DNA from 2 places in the Bacillus sp. GW823-FHT06A10 genome. Region 1 is predicted to be linked to the other one. Evidence: riboswitches for the same ligand, from Rfam matches in the RefSeq annotation. Region 1 holds a riboswitch; the other holds the start of a gene.
What was found. Region 1 has a riboswitch for cyclic di-AMP ahead of AC1Q8M_RS05360 (APC family permease). Riboswitches for the same ligand answer to the same signal wherever they lie in the genome.
Positions count from the first base shown of each region.

Region 2: linked by a shared signal. The riboswitch ahead of AC1Q8M_RS00085 (hypothetical protein) and the one ahead of AC1Q8M_RS05360 (APC family permease) in region 1 are both predicted to bind cyclic di-AMP.

Region 1 covers NZ_JBXAHT010000001.1:1,018,315-1,025,892, reverse strand. Annotated here, with positions in the region: gene AC1Q8M_RS05360 (APC family permease) at 1-1,558, opposite strand, end outside; cyclic di-AMP (ydaO/yuaA leader) riboswitch at 1,703-1,849, opposite strand; gene AC1Q8M_RS05355 (hypothetical protein) at 1,989-2,117, shown strand; gene panE (2-dehydropantoate 2-reductase) at 2,182-3,126, opposite strand; gene AC1Q8M_RS05345 (hypothetical protein) at 3,302-4,777, shown strand; gene trhO (oxygen-dependent tRNA uridine(34) hydroxylase TrhO) at 4,967-5,926, opposite strand; gene AC1Q8M_RS05335 (Nramp family divalent metal transporter) at 6,405-7,578, shown strand, end outside.
Region 2 covers NZ_JBXAHT010000001.1:7,624-15,201, forward strand. Annotated here, with positions in the region: gene AC1Q8M_RS00050 (ABC transporter substrate-binding protein) at 1-81, shown strand, start outside; gene tenI (thiazole tautomerase TenI) at 92-712, shown strand; gene thiO (glycine oxidase ThiO) at 705-1,814, shown strand; gene thiS (sulfur carrier protein ThiS) at 1,830-2,033, shown strand; gene thiG (thiazole synthase) at 2,036-2,806, shown strand; gene thiF (thiazole biosynthesis adenylyltransferase ThiF) at 2,799-3,818, shown strand; gene thiD (bifunctional hydroxymethylpyrimidine kinase/phosphomethylpyrimidine kinase) at 3,834-4,646, shown strand; cyclic di-AMP (ydaO/yuaA leader) riboswitch at 4,732-4,879, shown strand; gene AC1Q8M_RS00085 (hypothetical protein) at 4,973-5,359, shown strand; gene AC1Q8M_RS00090 (hypothetical protein) at 5,373-5,606, shown strand; gene AC1Q8M_RS00095 (hypothetical protein) at 5,610-5,732, shown strand; cyclic di-AMP (ydaO/yuaA leader) riboswitch at 5,867-6,012, shown strand; gene AC1Q8M_RS00100 (SipW-dependent-type signal peptide-containing protein) at 6,111-6,215, shown strand; gene kdpF (K(+)-transporting ATPase subunit F) at 6,215-6,292, shown strand; gene kdpA (potassium-transporting ATPase subunit KdpA) at 6,312-7,578, shown strand, end outside.

The DNA.
Region 1 (7,578 bases):
TCTCTTCAAATTTCTTTTCCTCTTCTCTGTCAAAAGCAACATATACAGCGATAACTTGATCTGCCGAAAGAGATTTCGCATAGTTCAATGAATTTTCTACTACATGCGTCATACCTGCTACAGGAACGACAATTACATTCCCCTCAATTGGAATAAGAGGTTCACAAGTTTTTAAACTTAATTGATCACCCACTGCATCATAATGCTTCTTAATTCGATGAAACAAGAAGATAATAGCAGGTAAGAAAATAAGAATCGACCAAACTTGTGCAAATTTAGTTAAAAAGAACATGCTCATTACGATAAAACTAATAACTGCACCAATTAAATTAACCGTTAATTTTAAAACCCATCCTTCAGGTTTTTCGCGAAGCCACTTTAATACCATCCCTGTTTGAGAAAGTGTAAATGGAATAAATACCCCTACTGCATATAACGGAATTAAATGTTCTGTTTGTCCTTGGAAAGCTACAATTAATATAATCGAAGCAACTCCAAGTATTATAATACCGTTTGAGTAACCTAGACGGTCTCCTCTAATCGTAAACATTCTCGGTATAAATTTATCTTTTGCGAGGTTAACCGCTAATAAAGGAAATGCAGAATAGCCTGTATTAGCTGCGAGAATTAATATTAAAGCTGTTGTACCTTGTATGAAATAGTACATGAAATTACGTCCAAATGTTTGTTCAGCAATTTGAGAAACAACTGTTACTTCTTTACTCGGCGTCACTCCGTAATAATAAGCTAAAAATACAATTCCTGAAAATAACACAGCAAGTAATGCACCCATTGCAAGCAATGTTTTTGCAGCATTGTTTGGCGCAGGATCTTTAAAGTTCGGAATTGCGTTTGAAATTGCTTCAACACCTGTTAAAGCAGAACTACCTGATGCAAATGCTCTTAACAGTAAAAACAAACTAATACCCGCAACCGGCGTTCCGATCGGCGTGTGTAAAGTTGGTGAAACGTGACCAGTCAAAATATTATATATGCCTACACCAATTAATATAAATAGGGCTAAAACAAATAAATAAACAGGATATGCTAAAACAGAAGCTGATTCCGTTACTCCTCTTAAATTTAAGATGGTAATAAATATAACAAATATAATCGCAATGATTACATTATGTGCATGTAAACTAGGAAAAGCAGATGTTAGCGCATCTGTACCTGCAGATACACTTACCGCAACAGTTAAAATATAGTCGACTAATAAAGATCCTCCAGCAATTAAGCCTGGATTCATCCCTAAATTTTCTTTTGATACAACATACGCTCCCCCGCCATGCGGATAAGCAAAAATAATTTGACGATAAGATAAAATAAGGGCTGTCAATAATACTAATACCCCAACAGCGATCGGAATGGAATACCAATAAGCGATCGCTCCCACACCTGCTAAAGCAATTAAAATTTGTTCTGGACCGTAAGCAACTGATGACAATGCGTCAGAAGATAAAATAGCTAAAGCTTTCGTTTTATTAAGCTTTTGTTCTCCAAGCTCTGTTGATTTTAACGGTCTTCCAATTAAAAATCTTTTAATAGATGAAACCAATGCTGTCCACTCTCCAATAATTTTGTACGAACTTTTCTGCTTGTTACAGCCAGTAAACTATTTCTTCAGAAAACAAAAAATGTCTACAAGCCATAGCGAAATAGACTTGTAGACATTATTTTTTTTGTCGCACAAGCTCCACCTTCCTTCTCAATATAACGCTTACGAGGTTAGCTGTCGGATTCGGGCCTATGAGTAGCCCTACCTTTTTCAAGGATTCACCCCATCGGATTATGTACTAATCCGTAAAAACGGGTCCCCCGTACCATGCGGTTTCAGCGATTTAGAAAATTGAAACTGTGGATTATAATACTCCTTTATTTTCAAAAAGTAAACAAAAATTTTTAATAAGAAAAAAATTAAAATGATTGCGCATAATCCGCTGAGAAATATACATAATGAATATTAAAAATCCGCAAAGGAGACCCATATGTCTAAAGAAAAGAAGCCTATTTTTTCCGATTCATATTTAGATGCAGTAGCAAATGAAATTAATCAGTTATATGGTAAACGTGAACAGGAAATAAATTTGACAGATAGAACGAAAAGAAATAAATAATTTGTCATACAAAAAAATAAAAAAGATAGCAATACACTTATATATTGCTATCTTTTTTATTTTTTCATACATCTAATTCTATTACAGATTTGTTAAAGGTCATCTCTTCATACACCTTTAAATTTTGATATATAGATTCTAATAATGGTGCCGCTATAGAAAATTTCTCTGCTACATCCAGTAAATATCCTTGCAAGTGCTTCCCTTCAATAAACGAACCCTTTTCCATATCACGTTGCATTGATGACTTCATATCATACGAAATTTTATCAATCGTTTTCATATGTTCCTGGGCAATATTAGCCTTTACTGGAGCTCCTAATACTCTCATGATTTGTACAGATTCCTCAAACACATTACGGATAAAATCACGGCCGCCTTCACTTTCACGGATTGGTCCAATTGGTGCACGCATTAACGTTGTCACACCTGACATTACAGTAATAAATAAATATTTATGCCACATATCTTGCGTAATATTTTCACTTAAAACAAAACTAGATTTCGTACCTGAAAATGCTTTAGAAATATGCTTTACTCTCTCTGAATTTTGAGACTTAATTTCTCCAAACACAAGTCTGTTGGCAGCGCTAGTTTGTACAATTTCTCCTTGATTGTTTAACGTCGTCTCGATAAAGCATAAACCGCCAATTACTTTTTCTTCGCCGAATTCTTTTTGTAATAGCGATAAATGAGCGATACCATTTAACAATGGAATGATTACAGTATTTTCGCCAACAAACGGCTTCAAATCTTGAATTGCCTCGTTTAAGTGATACGCTTTTGTTGAAAATAAAATGACATCAAATGGAGAAGTTCGCTCTTCTTTCGTTATTAATTTCGGTCGGAAGGAAAAATCCCCGTTAACACTTCGGATTACAAGTCCTCTTTCCTCTAATTGTTTTTTCCGTTTACTACGAACAAGAAACGTGACATCTTCTCCCTTCTCGACTAATCTGCCACCAAAAAATCCTCCGACTCCACCAGCGCCTAATACTAAAATCCGCATACAGCATCCCCCTTTTCAAAATACAATTTTATAACTTTTAGTATACATAACATTATACATGTTCCCTGCTAAATAAGCTGAATTTTCACTCTCAATTGAGTATAAAAGAGTGGTTATTTTCAAATAAATTTGGGCATGTTGTTTCTATAGCATATATGGAAAGGACACAATGTAGATGGAGGCAATACAATCAATTGAGGAAAAAGGTGTAGCAACAGCTATATTCCAATTTATATTCCCGTTTTCGTTTAAAGCTGGATATGAACAAAATATGTTCCCTTTCTTACAAAAAAACGATTTTCGTCCTTTTCGGCTCGATCATCTCGATGATGAAAATACATATTATGGGGAGTTTAAAGTTTCACATCAAAATATGGAAGCATACTATCTTTCATTTACAAATAAAATTCTCTTTCCTCATTCAGAGCATCAAAAGGGCTTGCAACGTTATTCAAAGGACCTTAACTTAACTGGACATTTAACAACAAACCTTATTTCAATTCCATTCAAGATACACTCTATTGATGTAACACTTTGTCCTTATGAACTTGGCTTCTTAACAATTCGAACAGAAGTAAACACTGCTCCAAACATGACTTTATCTGAAGCAATCGAATTCGCTGCTCGCTTCCGTGTACTTGAAACTAAAAATGATACAAATGAGACTATTTGTATTGAATGTAACGGAAAGAAGTATTCCCAAGTTGAAAAATTCATTTTTGGTTATTTATTTCATGGTGTAACTGATTTCTTTGAAAAGAAGAGATTAAGAAGTTCATACTTTCAAACCTTCCCTTTCTTTGAAGACCAAAGAATGTACGTTCAAACTTTATTGTCACTAAAAGAAGGTATGGAACTTAATGAAGTAGATGTTTATCGTACTTCTAGTCTTTCCGGATTAACAAGTGATGGTAAGCCCTATGTGAGTGCAAATAACCTTCCTTACATTCATGACTATTTAAAAAAACACGCTTACCAGAGATGGGCTCCAAATCGTTATTTCATAATGGAAGAACATATTTTTACATGTGTAACAAATGATGGAGAACGCGAAATCTCTAAACTTGCTAGTCAAATGTTCGGAGAATTTTATTACGCTTTATTATTAAACCTATTTCATAAAATTGTTTTATTAAAAATGGCAAACGCCTATGCTGAGCTAAACATTGAACAAGATACTAATGAAATAGAGAAATTAATTTATTCGATCAATTCGTTCACTGCTAATTATTTTTCTTTAGAATTAGTATCCCAATCACAAAGTGAAGATATTTTCTTTCGCTTAAGAAAACTTTTTAATATTGAGGTTCTATACTCGAATGCGAAACAAAATCTTGATAGTTTGTTTAAATATCAAGAAAATGTCGCCTCTAAAAAAGATAGCCTTTTATTATTAATTTTAACGCTCTACTCTGTAGTGGGCCAAATGTTAGGGTTTACTATGATCGACCTTTTAAGAAACACCGATTCAAACAAAATATCGTCACCTCTTGAATTTTTCGCTCTATTAATTGCGATTAGCGGCATTGTCATTTCACTTATTTTAGGAGCCCAAAGTTTATACCAATGGGGTCTACAGCATAAACAAAGAAAAGCTTGGGTAAAACAAACGGTACTGTCTGCTGTAAAAGAAAAAGAGGATAAAAACTAAAGAAGGTTATTTTCAAATTCTTGGTGTGCTACAGTAAGTGAAATTTTTATCAGCGATTTTTAAGATATATCAGCGATTTTTTAAATATATCGACTTACCGACAAAAAACGACAAATGACAGGACTGGATAATAAAAAAAGGGTACTCCAAAATAAAACTTGGAGTACCTTTTTATTATACGAATTCAGCTTACTTCCCTGCTTCGATTTTCTCTAATGCAGCAGCTACTTGTTCTTCAGTTAATTCATGTTGTATTACATAGCGGTTACGTGGACTTACACGACATTCATGAGAACATGCACGTAAATATTTCGCTTCGTTTTCTTCAGAACATAAAATTTTCTTATTACATTCTGGATTTGAACAGTTTACATAGCGCTCACATGGTTCACCTGTAAAGTGATCTTTACCAACGATAACATGTTCTTTTTGGTTTACTGGAACAGCGATACGTTCATCAAACACGTAACATTGCCCATCCCAAAGCTCACCTTGTACTTCTGGATCTTTTCCGTACGTTACAATTCCGCCGTGAAGCTGACTTACATCTTCATAACCTTCACGAACTAACCAACCAGAGAATTTCTCACAACGAATTCCACCTGTACAGTATGTTAAAATCTTTTTACCTTCAAGTGTTTCTTTGTTTTCTCTAATCCAATCTGGTAATTCACGGAATGATTCGATATCAGGTTTAATCGCGCCTTTGAAGTGTCCTAAATCAAACTCATAATCATTTCGTGCATCAATGATAACTGTATCTTCTTGTTTCATTGCCTCATAAAAATCTTTTGGCTCTAAATACTTCCCAGTTATTTCGTGTGGGTTAATGTCATCTTCTAGACGAAGTGTAACTAATTCTGGACGAGGACGTACGTGCATTTTCTTGAATGCATGCCCTTCTTCTTCATCTATTTTAAATACGATACCATCAAAACGTGGATCATTATTCATTGCTTCCATGTATTTCTCTGTTTGCTCTACAGTTCCAGAACAAGTTCCGTTAATACCTTCTTTTGCTACAAGAATTCTTCCTTTTAATTCAAGTGAATTACAAAATGCTAAATGCTCTGCAGCAAATTCTTCTGGGTTTTCAATTGTTGTGTACATGTAATATAGTAATACTCTGTATGGTTTTGTAGTTGCCAATGTATTTCTACCACCTATCTAATTTTTAAAATCATGTATAAGTTAACGTTCATATCAAAACATATATAATAAGAAAATGAATCCCATTTTCTTTTCTTTATACTATTTTCTATCAGTTAACAAAAATAAAAAACAAGATTACACATCATAACACTATGGTTATGTTGTAATCCCAATATATTATATATCATACAATTGCAATTCCATCAATTAATATGCTGTATTATCAGCTTTATGTTCACATAAATTTCAAAAACAGCCCTTTAATTCACTATGTTTCCCCATGTCATCACACCATAAACTCCCAATTCATTTTACATTATCACACCATCCATTGCATAAAGGCATATAATTTGCATTAAGGAAACTTTCGTGTTCAAATGAAATTATCACATAACATATTTAAATGTATTGAAATAATGAGTAAGAATAAATACAATAATTTCATCAAGTTAACATTTTAAAGGGGAAAACTACTATGAATAAAGATATAACAAAAGATAAACATCTCCCTTCTGAAAGTACAACTGTACAATCAGCTCACTTAGCTTTAAGTGGAGAAACAAAAGGCTGGAAAAGACTGTTACCATTTTTAGGACCCGCTTTTATCGCGTCCGTTGCTTATATTGATCCTGGCAACTTTGCTACAAATATCGCAGCTGGTTCACAATATGGATATTTACTATTATGGGTTATACTCGCTTCTAACTTAATGGCTGTATTAATCCAAACTTTATCGGCTAAATTAGGAATTGCTACAGGAAACAATTTACCCGAAATAGCTCGTGAAAACTTTCCAAAGCCTGTGTCTATCGGCTTATGGATACAAGGTGAACTAGTTATTATGGCTACAGATTTAGCGGAATTTATTGGAGCTGCTTTGGGGCTTTACTTACTATTTGGAATCCCGATGCTACCTGCCGCTTTAATTACAGCAGCCGGATCATTTATTATCCTTGAATTTCAACGTAGAGGATTTCGTCCACTAGAAGCTATTATTACAGGAATGATTTTCATTGTAGTAATTGCTTTTGGGATTCAAGTTTTTTATGCAAAACCAGAATTAAGTCCCCTTCTTTCAGGACTATTTATTCCAAAATTCCAAGGTGTAGACAGTATATTACTTGCAGCAGGGATTTTAGGTGCGACAGTTATGCCGCATGCAATATACTTGCATTCTGCATTAACACAACGCCGTGTGGTCGGAACAACTGACGAACAAAAGAAAAAGATTTTTCGTTTCGAATTTATCGATATTATTATTGCAATGGTTATCGCTGGAGCAATTAATGCGAGTATGTTAATTGTTGCAGCTGCACTATTTTTTAAAAATGGTATGCACGTTGAAGATTTAGATGTTGCTTACACTCAATTTACCAACTTAGTAGGTCCTATATCAGCTGCTTTGTTTGGAATTGGTCTGTTATCAGCCGGTTTATCAAGCTCTTCTGTCGGTACAATGTCAGGCGATATTATTATGCAAGGATTCATTCGCATGCATATTCCGTTATATTTACGCCGATTTATTACAATGATTCCACCACTAGTTATTATCGCTTTAGGTGTAAATCCAACTTACGCTCTAGTTATGAGTCAAGTTGTCTTATCATTCGGTATTGCATTTGCACTTGTACCACTTATTATGTTTACAA
Region 2 (7,578 bases), 1.0 Mb from region 1:
CAAAATAAATGGCTGAAGGACAAAGGAATGACGAAAGAAACCGTTCCAGCCGATGAACTATTCGAAAATATTTTAAAGTAGGCGAATGAATATGAAAAATGAGCTCCACGTAATCTCAAATGGCCATATGCCATTCGAAGAGTTAGTGAATGTAGCGATGCAAATTGAGAGTGAGATTGATTATTTGCATATTCGTGAGCGTGAGAAGAGTACGAAGGAGTTATATGAAGGTGTGGAAAGTCTTTTAATGGAAGGCTTTCCGGCTTCTAAAATTGTCATAAATGATCGAATTGATATTGCAATTTTATTAAATATTCCTCGTGTTCAACTAGGGTATCGAAGCACAGATGTAAAGTCAGTGAAAGAAAAGTTTTCGTATTTGCATGTCGGTTATTCTGTGCATTCCCTAGATGAAGCGATAGTAGCATTTAAAAATGGAGCGGATTCACTCGTTTATGGTCATGTATTTCCGACAGATTGTAAAAAAGGTGTGCCAGCGAGAGGGCTTGAAGAAATTTCTGACATTGCAAGGTGTTTATCTATACCGATTACAGCAATTGGAGGAATTACTCCAGAAAACGCAGTGGATGTCCTTACTAACGGTGTAAGCGGTATAGCAGTTATGTCCGGAATTGTAAGTAGTAGTGACCCATATAGCAAAGCGAAATCTTATAAGGAATCAATAAGAAAGTGGGCGGAAAAACATGTGTGAGAAGTATGATGTAGCGATTATTGGTGGTGGTGTAATTGGTAGTTCAGTTGCACATTTTCTAGCAGAAAGAGGACATAAAGTAGCGATTGTAGAGAAGCAAAGAATTGCATCGGAAGCTTCAAAAGCAGCTGCTGGTCTACTTGGTGTTCAGGCAGAATGGGATGCGTATGATCCGCTATTTGAACTTGCTAGAGAAAGCCGAGCTATATTTCCACAACTTGCAACAGTTTTACGTGAAAAGACGGGTATTGATATTGGATATGAAGAAAAAGGAATTTATCGTATTGCTCAAAATGGAGATGAGAAGAAAAGAATCCTTCACATTATGGATTGGCAGCAAAAAACAGGTGAAGATTCCTACTTTCTAACGGGAGACCATGTGCGGGAAAAAGAGCCGTATCTATCCGAATCCATTATAGGAGCAGTATATTATCCGAAAGACGGTCATGTTATTGCACCAGAGCTTACGAAAGCATTCGCACATTCTGCGGCAATGTCAGGTGCTGATATATATGAACAGACAGAAGTATTTGATATTCGTATTGAAAATAATAAAGTGACTGGAGTTATTACAAGTGAAGGTATTGTCACATGTGAGAAAGTCGTTATTGCAGGAGGTTCATGGAGCACGAAGTTACTCAATTATTTTCACCGCGATTGGGGTACATATCCAGTTAAAGGAGAAGTGGTTGCGGTAAGAAGTAGAAAACAACTTTTAAAAGCACCTATTTTTCAAGAAAGATTTTACATTACTCCAAAGCGCGGTGGACGTTACGTAATTGGGGCAACAATGAAGCACCATACGTTCAATAAAACTGTGCAGCCAGAAAGTATAACTTCTATATTAGAGCGTGCTTATACAATATTGCCAGCTTTAAAAGAAGCAGAATGGGAAAGCGCGTGGGCAGGATTAAGACCACAATCGAATCATGAAGCTCCTTATATGGGAGAGCATGAAGAAATAAAAGGTTTATATGCTTGTACGGGCCATTATCGGAACGGTATTTTATTAAGTCCTATTTCTGGCCAATATATGGCTGATTTAATAGAAGGAAAGCAAGAGAATCATTTGCTAGATTCCTTGCTTTCTAGAAGAGTTTAGAAAGGGGATGGAAGTTTGAATTTAAAAATTAATGGTAACCAAATTGAAGTGCCAGCGAGTGTAAAAACAGTAGCTGAGTTACTTACACATTTAGAGTTAGATAACAGAATTGTTGTAGTAGAGCGTAATAAAGATATTTTACAAAAAGATGATCATACAGATACATCTGTTTTTGATGGAGATCAAATTGAGATTGTAACTTTCGTAGGAGGCGGTTGATTATGTTGAACATTGGACCATTTTCATTTCATTCTAGACTTTTATTAGGTACAGGTAAATTCCCTGATTTTGACGTACAGCAAAAGGCAATTGACGTTTCTGAAGCTGAAATTTTAACGTTTGCAGTACGTCGTATGGATATCTTTGATGCAAAGCAACCTAATTTATTAGAGAAACTTGATGTGAAAAAATATACGTTATTACCAAATACAGCAGGAGCAAAAAACGCTGAAGAGGCTGTTCGTATTGCAAAATTAGCAAAAGCTTCTGGGCTTTGTGACATGATAAAGGTAGAAGTTATTGGTGATGATAGAACGTTATTACCTGATCCGGTAGAAACGTTAAAGGCATCTGAAATGTTACTGGAAGAAGGATTTATCGTACTTCCGTATACATCTGATGATGTTGTATTAGCACGTAAATTACAAGAGCTTGGCGTGCATGCGATTATGCCAGGAGCATCTCCAATCGGATCAGGACTTGGTATTGTAAATCCATTAAATTTGAGCTTCATTATTGAACAAGCGACAGTACCAGTTATCGTTGATGCCGGTATTGGTAGCCCAGCTGATGCGGCATTTGCAATGGAATTAGGAGCAGATGGCGTGTTATTAAATACAGCTGTATCAGGAGCAAAAGATCCTATTAAAATGGCACAAGCAATGAAATTAAGTATTGAAGCAGGCCGTTTAGGATTTGAAGCAGGTCGTATTGCACGTAAACGTTGTGCAACTGCAAGTAGTCCTTTAGAAGGAATGAGTGTAGTTGAATAATCGATATTCTCGCCAAGAACTATTTTCTCCAATTGGAGAAGAAGGACAGCAAAAGATAAGAGAAAAGCATGTGCTTATTATCGGTGCAGGTGCATTAGGTAGTGCAAATGCAGAGATGTTTGTAAGAGCAGGTGTTGGCAAGATAACAATTGTTGACCGTGATTATGTAGATTGGAGTAATTTACAAAGACAACAATTGTATGCAGAGAGCGACGTAAAGAATAATCTTCCGAAAGCTATAGCGGCTAAAAAACGTTTAGAAGAGATTAATAGCGATGTAACAATAGAAGCTCTCGTTCAAGACGTAACAGCTGAAGGGCTAGAAGAACTTGTTACAAACGTTGATGTAATGATTGATGCGACTGATAATTTTGAAACACGCTTTATTGTGAATGATATAGCACAAAAATATTCTATTCCATGGATTTACGGTGCATGTGTAGGTAGTTATGGTCTTTCTTATACAATCATTCCTAGTAAAACACCATGTTTATCATGTTTATTGCAGTCGATTCCGCTTGGCGGGGCAACATGTGATACAGCGGGTATTATATCACCTGCTGTATCTCTTGTCGTTTCTCATCAAGTAACAGAAGCTCTTAAACTGTTAGTAGAAGATTACGAATCACTTCGAGATGGGCTTGTATCGTTTGATATGTGGAAGAATGAGTATTCATGTATGAATGTGCAAAAGCTTCGCCAGCATAATTGTTCTTCATGCGGAGAGAATGCATTATATCCGTATTTAAATAAAGAGAACACATCAAAAACAGCAGTTTTATGCGGGCGAAATACAGTTCAAATTAGACCACCTCATAAAGAGGAAATGAATTTTGAACAATATAAAGAGTTGCTGGAAGGTCGCGTGAATGATTTAAATGTAAATCCATATTTACTATCATTTTCTGTTGAAGACAAGAGGTTAGTCGCCTTTAAAGATGGCCGTGTGCTCGTACATGGAACGAAAGATATAAGCGAAGCAAAAACGATTTATCATCGCTATTTTGGATAGAAAAGGATGAGTGGGATGAAAGTGAATAAAGCTTTAACAATTGCAGGGTCTGATAGCGGCGGCGGTGCTGGAATTCAGGCAGATTTAAAAACATTCCAAGAGCTTGGTGTATACGGAATGACGGCTATGACGGCAATTACTGCTCAAAACACGCTTGGCGTTCAAGGGGTATATCCTGTTCCGTTAGAAGGTATTACAGAACAGCTGAATTCAATTGGTACGGATTTAACACCAGATGCAGTGAAACTAGGAATGTTATTTAGTAGTGAAATAATTCAAATTGTTGCAGAACAAATTAAAAAATTTGGCTGGAATAATATTGTGCTAGATCCCGTTATGATTGCAAAAGGCGGTGCATCATTATTACAGCAAGAAGCAGTTCAAGCATTAAAAGAATATTTATTACCAGTAGCAACTGTTATAACACCGAATGTCCCAGAAGCAGAAGTGTTAACTGGGATGGAGATTCATAATGTTGAAGATAGTAAGGAAGCTGCAAAAGTATTGCACGAATTAGGTGCTAAATATGTGCTTATGAAGGGCGGACATGCAGAATATCAAGGTAATGAAGTAATTGATTTCCTCTTTGATGGAGAAAAATTTATTGAGTTTAGAAGCGAGCGAATTCCTTCAAAGCAAACGCACGGAAGTGGGTGTACATTTGCTTCAGCGGTTACAGCAGGACTTGCGAAAGGATACTCAATTGAAGATGCTGTTCAAGAAGCAAAACGATTTATTAGTATAGCAATTGAAGAGCCATTGAATATTGGTAGTGGTCATGGACCGACGAATCATTTTGCGTATAAAGTGAATAGAACGCGTGTATAGATAAGTGAAAAGCCAGTTTTATAACTGGCTTTTTTTCTGTTTACTTTTTCAAAATACAGGAGTAATATATCAGCCAGAATATATTTTTTTGTAAACGCTGAGTCCAATTATATGGAGCGGAGGAACCAATTTGTGCAGTGTCACTAGGGGTGAATCTTTCAAATTTGAAAGTAGGGCTACTCTCAAAGCCCGAATCCGACAGCTAACTTCGTAAGCGTCTTGAGAGAGGACGGTGCCATGATGGATACATCACTTCATCGATCTGATTAGTATAGGGGAATATCAATCTATGTTTGATTTCTTTTATACTAAGGAGGATGAGGTACATGGAACTAACACTTATTTGTGTTGGAGAAGAAAGTAAGGTAAATAGTTTAAGAGATCTAGTTGCATTTCAACATGAGTTAGTTATTTTTACAGCAAATGAAGAGGTAGCGGCTGAAGTTAGGAATTGTGGGTTTGATTGGACTTATAGTTTTAGTAAGGAGCAGGATTTTACTAGTATTTGTGAGTGTATTAAGAAGGTCATTTTACTAGGGGATGAGCTTCCAATCGTTAGTTTCTTCACAGAACACATTCGTTTTTCTTTTCAAGCACCTATTACTGTTGTTACAAGGAATAAACGATATCCAGCGAGGCTCTATGAAACAATTGGAGCTAAGTTTGTCGTGTTTACAAATTGTGATAATATTTCTTTTTTATTTTCTGAATAGGGCGGGGGAAGAAATGATGAAGGTACTATTACTTGGAGATATAGCAAATCGTTGGGCAGTATCGGTAGAGCGAGTTCAAGAATTGGTTCAAATTGATCCTCTTTTTCCCGGGCCATATATTATATTACCGTCAAAAGATGCTTTGTATTTAGAGATGGATATTACCGAGTATGAGCAGCTACATGCAGAATTGACACAAGTTTATATTCGTGGGAGAAATTTACGTGCATTTTTAAGAGGAGAATAAAGGTTGAATAAAAAAGAGCGAATGCTGAGTGCAACAGGCTATGCACTTCATGTCATTCGCTCTTTTTATTTCATATTTAAAAGGTCATTTTTAAGAAAAGAAAAGAGAAATAAAGAAAATAGATGAAATAATAGTAATAATCTTCAATGTAAGCGTTTAAATGAATGTAAATATTATTATTTTCAGCAATTTCCCCCTTTACAAGTGAAATATAGAGGAGTATATTTACTCTCATAAATCATTCATAAAATTTCCAAAAAAACCTAAAATCGCTGAGTTCCAGAAATGGAGCGGGGGAACCAATTTTGTGCATCGTCACTTGGGGTGAATCTTTCAGTTTTGAAAGTAGGGCTACTCTTTAGGCCCGAATCCGACAGCTAACCTCGTAAGCGTTTAGAGAGGAGGTTTACTTTTTGTTGTTCATTTTTTGAACACTGAGTAGAGCTCAGTGTTCTTTTTTAATATTTAAATGGTAAATTTTAACAAAAGAAGAGAGGGATAGTTATGTTAGATGTTGTAATGGTCGGGATTTTTATTTTATTAGTTGCATCGATGGCAAGTCTTGCAAGTTGGTCAGATAAAGTTGTGAAAGAAGGAAAGCAATCATGATGATTGTCTTATCGGTTATTGTCGCAGCAATTACAGTGTATTTAGTGTATGCATTATTAAATCCAGAGAAGTTTTAATTAGGGGGAATCATTCATTATGATTTGGGTTGCAGTCATTATTACAATGCTCTTGTTTATTTTAGTAGCAAAGCCAACGGGGATTTATTTAGAAAAAGCTTTTCAAGGTAGCAAAACGTTAGATAAAGTATTCGGGCCTTTTGAAAAACTTATTTTTAAAATTACGGGTGTAAAAGCATACAATCAAACGTGGAAACAGTACGCATTATCATTAGTTTTATTAAATGGATTTATGATCGTTGTCGTATACTTCATTTTCAGATTACAAGGTGTGCTGCCACTAAATCCAGCGCATATTGAAGGGATGGAGCCTACGCTCGCTTTTAATACAGCAATTAGTTTTATGGCTGATACAAACTTACAGCATTATAGCGGTGAAAATGGTTTATCTTATTTATCACAATTAATCGGAATTACATTTTTAATGTTTGCGGCACCAGCAACGACATTAGCGCTCGTTATGGCTTTTATAAGAGGACTTGCTGGAAAAGAACTTGGTAACTTTTTCGTTGATTTTACGAGAGCGTTAACGAGAGTGTTTCTTCCTATCGCATTTATTGCGGCACTAGTTTTTGTCGCACTTGGCGTACCGCAAACGCTAGATGGAGCGGTTACAGCACAAACGATTGATGGGGCAAAACAAAGTATATTACGTGGACCTGTTGCATCATTCGTTTCCATTAAGGAACTTGGAAATAACGGCGGTGGATTTTTCGGAGCAAACTCTACGCATCCTTTTGAAAATCCAGGACAAATGAGTAATATTTTGCAAATGATGCTTATGATGTTATTACCAACAGCACTTCCATTTACGTACGGACGAATGGTAGGAAATAAAAAACAAGGTCGCATCCTTTTCGTGTCACTATTTATGGTATTTTTACTAGGGTTTATAACGATTACGACATCTGAACTAAACGGGAACCCGGCATTAAATGGAATGGGTATCGAACATGTACAAGGAAGTACAGAAGGGAAAGAAGTACGATTTGGAACAGTATTTTCTTCACTATACGCAACAGTAACGACAGCTGCTGAAACTGGGGCTGTTAATACGATGCATGATACGTTAACACCAATTGGCGGTCTAGTTCCACTTGTAAATATGATGTTAAATACAGTGTATGGCGGCGTTGGAGCAGGCTTTGTAAACATTATGATGTATGCAATTATCGCGGTGTTTATATCTGGGTTAATGGTTGGACGGACACCAGAGTTTTTAGGTAAAAAGATTGAAGGTAAGGAAATGAAATTAATCGCGGTCACGATTTTATTTCATCCATTGC